DNA from 3 places in the Marinobacter sp. B-21 genome. Region 2 is predicted to be linked to each of the others. Evidence: predicted binding sites of a transcription regulator. Region 2 holds the regulator's gene; each other region holds the start of a gene.

Region 1 (3,375 bases), on a different contig from region 2:
CTCGGCCACACCTTCAACAAAGGTAATGGAACCTCGACTGCCAGTCTGATCTCCAAGTATACGGACCTGCAGTCCGGAAGCACCGCCGTTGCCGTTCCCAAGGAACAGGACCTGCCCATCGCCCTCGGCAGTCCGGCCATCAATAGTGCCAGCCACATCAACACCCGTCGTGCCGGTGGCAACGGACAATCCGTAAGCAGATCCGTCCTCAGCCGAAGCTATGCTCACATTCGACTCACTGCCGTAGTCTGAAGACGTAAATGTCAGCTCACCGCCACTACCAACGCCAACCTGGACCCCGGAGCCCGACGCATTCAAGGCGTTGTTAGAATTCAACTGAGCCTGGATCTCATCCGCAAGCTCTTGGGCTGAATTGTACGTTTGCTGGGTAAGCTGCACACTCACTGACGTTTCGCCATTGACCTGAAACGTCAGCTCGTCATTGCCGGCGCCGATGGTAACCGGCGCCGCAAAGGCCGCCCCCGATAGCGAGCCCTGCGTCGCTGCCTGAGTAATATTGATATCGTACTGGCCGGGCTCAGTGTTCAATCCGCTGCGCACAAACTCGACCTGGCTGTCTGTCGTGCGCCCCTGCTCTGCAAACAGAGCGGTAACATCATCCGGATTATTCTTGAGCTGCTCCTCAAATTTCGCCCGGTCAAACTCAAGGCCACCAGTCTCAAAGTTGGTGGTAATGCCCACATCCGCCAGACTGCGAACGCTGGAGTTTTCCAGACCCGGCACAACGCGGGTCAACACCTGGCGCAACTGGTTCTGAATCGTCCGCACGGTGCTATCGCCCGTAAGCAGACTGCCCACGCCCGCCTCGGAATTAAAACCGGCAAGACTATCGATCGTGGATTGGAGGCCGTTGAATTTGTCAACAAAGCCCTGAACCCGGTCCGCAACCGCACCGAAATCCTGCTGAACCTTGATAATGGAAGAGCCTGTGGCGGCAATATCAAACGTCAACCCATCAATCACGTTCTCAAAGCTATTGGTGGAGCGGGTAACCTCAACACCGTTGATTTCCATAACCGCATCTGAAGCGGCAATGGTTTCGCGCAGACCGGAATCCACATCCATTCCGGTATTGAAGGCAAAGCGCGACAACCCCAGGTTATCGGTATCGGTTCCAACCGTGTCACCCGATACAGAAATACTGACGGCATTGGCGGTACCAGTCTCATCCGCGGAAAGAACCAGTTGGAAACCGTTGCCGGTATCAATCACACCCGCCGACACGCCGGCGTCGGCATCATTGATGGCATTCGCCAGCCCCTGAAGCGTGTCGTTGCTGCTATCAATGGTGATGTTCGTGGTTTTGTCGCCAACATTCAGAGTCATCGCCCCCTGCCCGACGCTGGTTGCATCGCGGTCGGCAAACACATCACGGGAAGCCAGCGCCTGCGCACCGGCAAGGCTGGTCACCTCCACGCTGTAGGTGCCCCGGCTAGCCTTGGTGCTATCCACGGACACGGCAATGTCTTCATTGGAGGAATTCGCCGAAAAGGCCTTGAGATTGTCCGGGGCACTGAGCTGGCGCATGGGCAAACGCAATTCGGTAACGGCGCTACGCAGCTTTCCATAGGCGGAAATCAGAGCCTGGGTCTGTTCCGTTTTTTGAGTCAGCCGGTTTTCGGTAGGCGCGCGCTCTGCCTGCACCAGTTGATCAACCAGATCCGAATTCAGAACGCCTGAACCAAGACCCAACGATGATATGTTTGCCATGCTCATGCCTCCTCAAGGGGGCGAAACTCGATACTGACCAGTTTATCGGCAAAAGGCGGCAAAACTTTGCCTTTTTCTCACGCCGATTTGTAACACCGCGTAACAATCGGCGCCATTCGGGGTCAGAAGGAGTGGCCCGGGGTCAGAAGAAAGCCTTCTTCTGACCCCATTTTCAAACTCGCACCCAAAACGAAAACACCGCCAAACCCTAAAAGGTAAGGCGGTGCTGAAATACCGTCGTCCATATCAGCGCAAAAGCGGCAAGCCCTCACACCTTGATGTTAAACAACGTCAGCGGCTCATCCTGCTGCAAGTTTTCTGCCAACCTCAATGCCACTTCGTCCGGAATCTGGCGAATCACTTCCCGGGTTTGCTGATCGACCACCCTTACTACGGTCTGCCCGAGCTCATTATCCACCTCAAACTGCAGATCCCGCTGCACGTTCTGAACAAAATCGTTCAGTTGACTGACCGCCTCGTCCAGTTCCTCACGCTGGGCCTCATTGCGCGCCTGAAGCTTCTCAGCTTTCGACGCCTCTGAAGTTGCCTGGGGGCTCTGAACCTGACTGGCAGCGGCAGACGAAACAGCAAGGTCGGAGGCATTCCTGCCTTCGGCCTGAGATGACGAAATTGCCCGAGCCGGTGCTTGCTCACTGGTACGAACCAGCTTCAGATCCGGGCTGTTCAGGTTAACGTCATTCATAGCTCACCTCGCTATCCTCAAACGGCGTCAAGCCGGAACCCGAAGGTTCCGGCCGTTACCGCTAGCCCCTTACTGCAGGAGGGACAGAACCTGCTGCGGACGGGCGTTGGCCTGCGCCAGTACGGAGATACCAGCCTGCTGCAGTACCTGGGACTTGGAGAGCTTCGCTGTTTCCGCGGCGAAGTCGGCGTCCAGGATACGGCTATTGGACGCGCTCAGGTTCTCCGACGCTGAGGCAATGTTAGAAATTGTAGACTCAAACCGGTTTTGAATCGCACCCAAATCTGCCCGAGTAGAGTTTATTGTTGCCAATGCCGCATCGGCGGAACGAATTGCTGCGTTGGCACCTGCCTCGTTAGAGATATCGACTGCTCCCAGTGCAGTCCCAGTCGCCGCAATAGTCAGAGGAGCAGCGAAATCAGTACCGTCAAAGCCAGTGGTAAAGGCAAGATCGCCGCTAACATTGTCAGGAGCTTTGTAGCTGAGTTCAAGCGATCCACCCACTGCTGTCCCTGCCGCGGTGATGCCATAATCCGACACAGTTGAGGCGGTTGCGCCTGAAGTGAATGTCGCGGTAATGTTGCGACCATCATCTGCCACCAAGTCTACACCGCTTCCTGTATCGACCGCGCGAACACCCGTCACTGAAGATTGCGCGTTAATTGCCTCTAACGCGTTGGCAACGTTTGTATCACCATCTCGTGCGTTAGCAATCGTGATATCGGTACCGTTGATGTTGAGAGTATCATTTCCTACTGCCGTAGCATCCACCGAGACAGCCTGCCCAGCCACCTTTGTTTCACCAGCTGTGGCAGTGAGACCGTCAATACCAGCGTCGTTGAAAGCTGCAGCCAATTCTTTGGCGTCGTCCGCCACACTACCGAGCTGAACAGTATTAGTACCAACAGTGACGACTTTGGTTGATGCTGCATCATCTGCAT
Region 2 (3,375 bases):
TCCGTTCCCTGAAGGACCTGATGCAGGGCGGTAAGCCTGAGCCTGAGGTGCCGGCAGCCAATGCGGTTCAGCAGAGACTGGCCGAGCGGCTTCAGGAGTTCGGTCTCGGTAGCGGTCTGGCGGGGTCAATTTCTCGCCGCCACAAGGCCGGGCGACTGGAGGATGGCTGGAAGCAATCCCTCAAAATGCTGTGCACCGGCGTACGGACTTCCCGCATAGAATGGCTGGATCAGGGCGGGGTCTTTGCCCTGGTGGGGCCCACCGGTTCCGGAAAAACCACCACCATCGGCAAGCTGGCGGCGCGGTATGTGCTCAGGCATGGTGCCGATTCCGTGGCCCTGGTCACCACTGACCGCTACCGGGTGGCGGCCCACGAGCAGTTGTTTGTCTTCGGTCGCATCCTGAATGTTCCGGTGCGAGTCGTCGACGAGAGCCACGGTCTGGATGATATTCTGGACGAGCTGTCAGACCGTCATCTGGTACTGATCGACACTGCCGGGCTGACCAGTGCGGACAAAGGCTATCAGGAACAGCTGGCCGAACTGGCGCGCAGCCATCACAATGTCAAGACGCATCTGGTGGTCTCGGCCACCAGTCAGCCGCGCATCATGAAATCCGTCTGGCATTGCTATAAGATGGCAAATCTTGCGGGCTGCGTGATGACCAAGATCGACGAGGCCCTGACACTTGGCGAGTCTCTCGGCTTTGTGATGGAAACCGGTTTGCCGGTGGCCTACTACACTGACGGGCAAAAGATTCCCGAAGACCTGCACCACGCGGAAGCGGTTCCGCTGGTGCGGCTGGCCGTGGACCGGCTTAAAACTCTCCAGAAACAGCAGGCGGTCGCAGAAGGAGCCTGAGAGAGCGGGCGCTGAGAGCGGACAGACTGACAGCGAGCGTCCGAAAAGACAGCACCCGGCTAAACGTGGCGAGAGACAAAAAACAGTATGAGCAAAGCACAACCGGTACAGGTGATTGCAGTTTCCGGCGGAAAAGGTGGAGTCGGCAAGAGTAACGTGTCGGTTAACCTCGGGATTGCCCTGGCACAGAAAGGCCGGAGAGTCGTGCTTCTTGATGCCGACCTCGGGCTGGCCAATATCGATGTACTGCTCGGTATTACCGCCAACCGGAACCTTCAGGATGTGCTGGCGGGCGACTGTGACCTCAAGGACGTTCTGGTCGATGGCCCCGGTGGCATCAAGATTGTACCGGCGTCCTCCGGTACCCAGCGAATGACCCAGCTCAGCCCCATGGAGCATGCCGGGCTGATCAACGCGTTCAGCGAACTCGGTGACCAGATTGATGTGCTGATCGTAGACACCGCCGCGGGCATTTCCGAATCAGTGGTGAGCTTTCTGAGAGCCTCCCAGGAGCTGCTCCTGGTGGTGTGCGACGAGCCCACCTCCATCACCGACTGCTACGCCCTGATCAAACTCATGAACCGTGATTACGGCACCAACCGTTTCCGCATTCTTGCCAATCAGGTGAGAAATGAGCAGGAAGGCCGGCACCTGTTTGAAAAACTGACCCGGGTCACCGAGCGCTTCCTGGATGTGGCACTACAATATGTCGGCATGGTGCCTTACGATGAAGCCGTGAAAAAAGCGGTTCAGCGGCAGCGGGCAGTGCTGGATGTCTATCCCAGGGCGAAAGCTTCCCTGGCGATCAAGGCGCTGGCGGAAAAAGTTGATAACTGGCCGCTGCCTTCCTCTCCCCGTGGGCATCTGGAATTCTTTGTGGAGCGGCTCGTCGAAGTCTGAATCGGATCCAGTCAAACAAAAAAACCGGATACATGACATTGGCGAAAAACCTCGGAATCTATAACCAGTCAGGCGCGCAGAAGCCTTCCCAGCTCGTTGAGGAGCACGCGCCTCTGGTCAAGAAAATTGCCCTTCATCTGATGGCCCGGCTACCAGCCTCTGTGCAGCTTGACGACCTGATGCAGGCCGGAATGATCGGCCTGCTCGAGGCGGCTCAACGCTACAGCGCCACCAGGGGCGCAACCTTCGAGACCTACGCAGGCATCCGGATTCGCGGTGCCATGGTGGATGAGATCCGCAAGGGCGACTGGGTTCCCCGTTCTGTGCACCGTAATACCCGCCGCATTTCCCAGGCCATCAAGGCCGTTGAAGATCGTCTCGGCCGGGAAGCCCAGGATCTGGAAGTGGCTGAAGAACTGGGCATGGGGCTGGCCGAGTACCATTCCTACCTCTCCGACTCCAACAGCGGCCGACTTTTTAGTCTCGATGAGCTCAATGAATCCGGCGAGCTGCCGATAGAACAGACAGAGCCACGGGATAATCCGCTCGAAGGACTCTCGTCCGACGCGTTCCGCCGCAGTCTTGCTGAGGCTATAGAGGAACTGCCGGAGCGGGAAAAACTGGTGCTGAGCCTGTATTACCAGGACGAGCTGAACCTCAAGGAAATCGGCGCGGTGCTCGGCGTCAGTGAAAGCCGGGTCAGCCAGATTCACAGCCAGGCGGCCTTGCGCCTTCGCGGACGGTTATCGGACTGGCGCCAGGATACGGGCAACTGATCACCGCCTTTGTGTGTCTGCAGCGGAGCAGTCTGTAGTTTTTGGTAACCGATGCTTTACAACCGAAGCAAAGATCAGACAATAAGCGGTTAAAACAGCGGCCTGCTAGACTTCGAGCCGAAAGGTCAAACGAATTCCGGGTGTTACTAACTGGAGGTCCCATTGGACAAGAACATGAAAATTCTCATTGTGGATGACTTTTCCACAATGCGACGGATCATCAAGAACCTGCTGCGCGATCTTGGCTTCACCAATACCGATGAAGCCGATGACGGCAACACGGCGCTGCCGATGCTCAAAAGCGGAAAGTATGATTTTCTGGTAACCGACTGGAATATGCCGGGCATGTCCGGTTTCGATCTGCTCAAGGCCGTCAGGGCTGACGAGAACCTGAAAACCCTGCCGGTGCTGATGGTAACCGCAGAGGCCAAGCGGGACCAGATTGTTGCCGCTGCCCAGGCAGGCGTGAATGGCTATGTTGTCAAGCCGTTTACTGCTGCGGTGCTCAAGGAAAAGATTGAGAAAATCTTTGAAAGAATCCAGTAACCAGAGGTCGGATGGCTCTCATGAGCGATAGCAAAAAGAACCATCGGGGCCTCGAACCAGAGGTGACGGAAAAGCTCCAGCGTCAGGCAACCGAACTGGCTGAAAGCGTCAATGCCGGCGAATATGCCAAAGCCATGACCCTGATCAATGAACTCAGCGAAGTCAGGGATCAGAGTCTGTACCGGGAGGTCGGGCGACTGACCCGAAGCCTGCACGAAGCGATCCGGAACTTTCAGATAGATCCCCGTAACGCTGAACAACAGGAAGCGCTGTCAAAAATGACAGATGCCTCT
Region 3 (3,375 bases), on a different contig from region 2:
CATTGCTGTTGTAGAGCCGCTGATCACGGCTGTAGAGAAGGTCTTTTTCAGGGTCGCCGGTGATCGGCTGCGACGTGGCTCTATGATGAACGGGAATGTAGCCATTGACGTCCACCAACAGGCTGTAGACCGTGCCATCAAGGCGCTCTTTACTGCGGTCTGTCAGGTCCTGGAACGCTTGTTTAAAGCGATCGACGAACCGGGTCCGGTATTTTTGTGGCGAGGTATTCGGAACCGGTTCATAGCGGCGGTCAAAAATGTCCACACCCTGCCGGGCCAGCTCAGTGAGCCTTTGCTCGAATTCGGCAGCCAGCGCCTGGCGCTGCTCCAGAATTTCCTCGAAGGCGCCCCGGCCGATCCGGTAGCGGGCCAGCAGCGCCATGGAGGCCTCGGTGGCTTTGCGAAGCTGCTCGGAGTAGGCGTCCGATTCGGCAATCTCCTTCGCCAGTTCGCCGCCAAGGTGATGGATCTCGTTGCCGTGCTCGTGCACCTGACGGTTGGTAATACTAACTTCCTCCACGGAAGAGGTGATGGACAGAAGCTCCTCGTGCGCCTGCTCAATGTACTGCAACATGTCGTCGAACTGGGAAGCGGTCGAGGTCACCTCTTCCCGGGCCTCATCGGTTTGTTCAAGCAGCTGCTCGGTGTCCTTCTCGGTGTGACCGACCCGGGCATCCATGTCGCTGATGATCTGATGCACGTCGCCGGTCGCCGACGCAATTTTCTGGGCCAGTTGGCGGACTTCATCCGCCACCACGGCGAAACCGCGACCGGCCTCCCCCGCCCGTGCCGCCTCGATGGCGGCATTCAGCGCCAACAGGTTGGTCTGGTCCGAGAACCCCTGCACCATCTCTAGAATCTTGCCGATTTTGCCAGCGCTTTCGCTGAGCCCGGCCACGGTCTCGCGGAAGGTCAGCAGTTGGTCGTTGACCTGCCGAATTCGTTCGGCCACCTGGGACAACGCCTGATTGGACTCGCGCACCCCGTCGAGATTACGGGAATTGAGCTCCGAGACCGACCCGGTACGCTGGGTAATGTCCTCCAGTGCCGTGGCACCCTCACCACTGGACTGGGCAATCAGCTCGGAGACTTGTTCCTGCTTGCTGGCGCTCTGCTGCGCCTCGCCGGTGAGCTTGCGCAGCCTGGCCGACTGCACCGCCACCTGCACCGCATGATGGCGCAGATCCGACAGGGCGCCCCGCATGCTGGCCAACAGTTCATTATGTTCTCTGGCAATCCGCCCTGCCTGGCCGGAGCCGACCGGTTGGTCCCTTGATATATCCAGCACCCCGTGACTCTGGCCCGCATCGGGTTCAGTCGGCGTTTCAGCGCTGGCCACCCGGTCACGGCCCAACCACCAGGCCAACCCGGTTATCACGGCAGCCAACCCAAACCCGGCCATGGCAAATCCCGGCATCATCACAACCAGGGCGAACAGGACCAGAACCAATACACTGCTGACACGGAATACCAAAGGCTGCCGTGGACGACTTTCCGAAGCGACTGCATTCATTTTTATTTGCGTCCTCTGTAAGAGTAGGAACCGTTTTTGGGTTATCGGCAGGGCTCAACAGAACTTAAAAGACCAAAACCGGGACACCCATTAGCCTGCGAGGCCAAAAGAAGGCACAGGGCCAATAGCAGCTATACTGCCTAGTACACACCACCGAGAAACTGGCGAATTACCGGAGCAAAGTCTGATTCCCGGGGCCGGCAGAGACGCAGGCAGAATCTGCAAGGAGCATTCATGAAACCGTTTCGACTGAACAAACATGGAAAGCTGGTGTTTCCCTCAAGTATCTTTACCGAGCTCGACTTCTCGATCATCACCGATCTCAACCAGTTGAAGGCGATCATTCGGCGCGACTTCGAAGTGAAGGCTCCGACCGGCACTGAAATCGCCGAACGGGCGGCTGCGGGAGGCTATGCGACGCGCTATGACCTGTTGCGCGACATCGGCCTGCACCTTTTCTGGGCGAACCGTTACGCGCTGGTGATGTACGACAAGCAGCCGATGCGCTGGCGCGATGTCCCGCGGACCCGCGACGATGTCTTCGTGTCTTTGCTGCACCCCTGGGAGGGGCGGGAAGCCAAGTCCGCAAGTGTCCGCGAAGCCTACGGGCAGCTTCCGGCGAAGTGGAACGAAACGGCTGAAGACGAGCTGTTCGACATGCTCTTTGACGGCTTCTCAAACAAGCTCCATCTCGCAGCGTCACTGCCGCCAATCAAGGCCACGATTGCCGAGGCGCTCGCCACTGCCGGCGCTAAGACAACCACCCTCGGCAACTATAATCCCGACCACCCGCGCTACAGCATCGACGACATCCTTGATGTCTCAGACGAGCAGGCCGAACTCGAGGCGCTCCGGCGCTGGGCGATGGTGCTGCACAACCAGCACCCCTGGGACCGGAGCCAGGCCAGGCTGAAGCCATTGGCCGAGATGCAGGATGACGACATCGTCGTGCTGTATTATCCGAAGAACCGCCACGTGCTCGACTTCATCAACCACGAAAAGAGTGGTATCACCGGCGCGAAGCAAGCGCCGACGCCAGATCCTTCCGTCGAGCCCGTGCGACCCTATCCGCCGGTGGTGATCGGCGACGATGCACCAATCCAACCGAAGATCGAGGCGCTGGCAATCCGCAAGGGTGAGGTCGTCTGCTCAAACGAGGATGTGGTCCGGAACTCCCCATCCTCATGGTCGCCCATGAGCGCGGAGGAAATCGCCGACAAAACCGGCATCGAACGGCGCCGTTATACCGCCGAGCCACTGGAGAATATCGCCCTTGAGGCCGCGCGGGCAGCGATGACGCATGCCGGTCGCAGGTCCGAGGAGATCGGTGCAGTGCTGTTCTGCTCCTGTACCTCGAACCGACTGATTCCGTCGACCGCCACCTGGCTCTCAGGCCAGTTGGGCATCATGCAGACCCATTGCTCGGCCGACATCGTCGCTGCGTGCGCCGGGTTCCCGTATGGCGTCGCCGAGGCGGTCCGCTTGCTGCGGGAGATTGAACGTCCGGTCCTGCTGGTCATGGCCGAAAAGTTCTCGGACAAGATCGGCAATGCCCGACCGTCGCGGATGATCTTTGGCGACGGGGCCGCCGCCGTGGTGATCGCGCCGTCCGACGGTGAACGTGACATTCATGTGGTCCAGACCTATGCGAGCGGACCCGCCAGTCAGGTCAACTCCATCATCTGGCCGAATCACGATTTCGACAACGACATCACGGTCTATGGCCCCGAGGTCAAGGCGTTGGTCAAGCGCTACCTGAACCAGATGATGGGCGAGCTTTCCGAGCTCGGGCTTGAGATCGACATAATCGTGCCCCATCAGGCCAACAAGACAATGATCATCGAACTCGCTGAGCCCCAGGG

Evidence for each region. Region 2 encodes FliA, which starts transcription of late flagellar genes. Its sites were predicted from a motif close to CTAAAGTTTNNNNNNNNNNNGCCGNTAA; they were not measured.
Region 1: fliD (flagellar filament capping protein FliD) is a predicted target of FliA. The motif match lies at 1,774-1,801, and genes of this name have one in related genera.
Region 3: AC13C0_RS01670 (methyl-accepting chemotaxis protein) is a predicted target of FliA. The motif match lies at 1,555-1,582, and genes of this name have one in related genera.

What each region holds. Positions count from the first base shown of each region.
Region 1 is NZ_JBSXNZ010000079.1:14,306-17,680, forward strand. Features, by position in the region: gene fliD (flagellar filament capping protein FliD) at 1-1,731, opposite strand, end outside; gene AC13C0_RS12525 (flagellar protein FlaG) at 2,000-2,434, opposite strand; gene AC13C0_RS12530 (flagellin N-terminal helical domain-containing protein) at 2,504-3,375, opposite strand, start outside.
Region 2 is NZ_JBSXNZ010000088.1:325,350-328,724, reverse strand. Features, by position in the region: gene flhF (flagellar biosynthesis GTPase FlhF) at 1-860, shown strand, start outside; gene AC13C0_RS19640 (MinD/ParA family protein) at 948-1,760, shown strand; gene AC13C0_RS19635 (RNA polymerase sigma factor FliA) at 1,793-2,536, shown strand; gene cheY (chemotaxis response regulator CheY) at 2,699-3,082, shown strand; gene AC13C0_RS19625 (protein phosphatase CheZ) at 3,103-3,375, shown strand, end outside.
Region 3 is NZ_JBSXNZ010000037.1:19,907-23,281, reverse strand. Features, by position in the region: gene AC13C0_RS01670 (methyl-accepting chemotaxis protein) at 1-1,513, opposite strand, end outside; gene AC13C0_RS01665 (3-oxoacyl-[acyl-carrier-protein] synthase III C-terminal domain-containing protein) at 1,748-3,375, shown strand, end outside.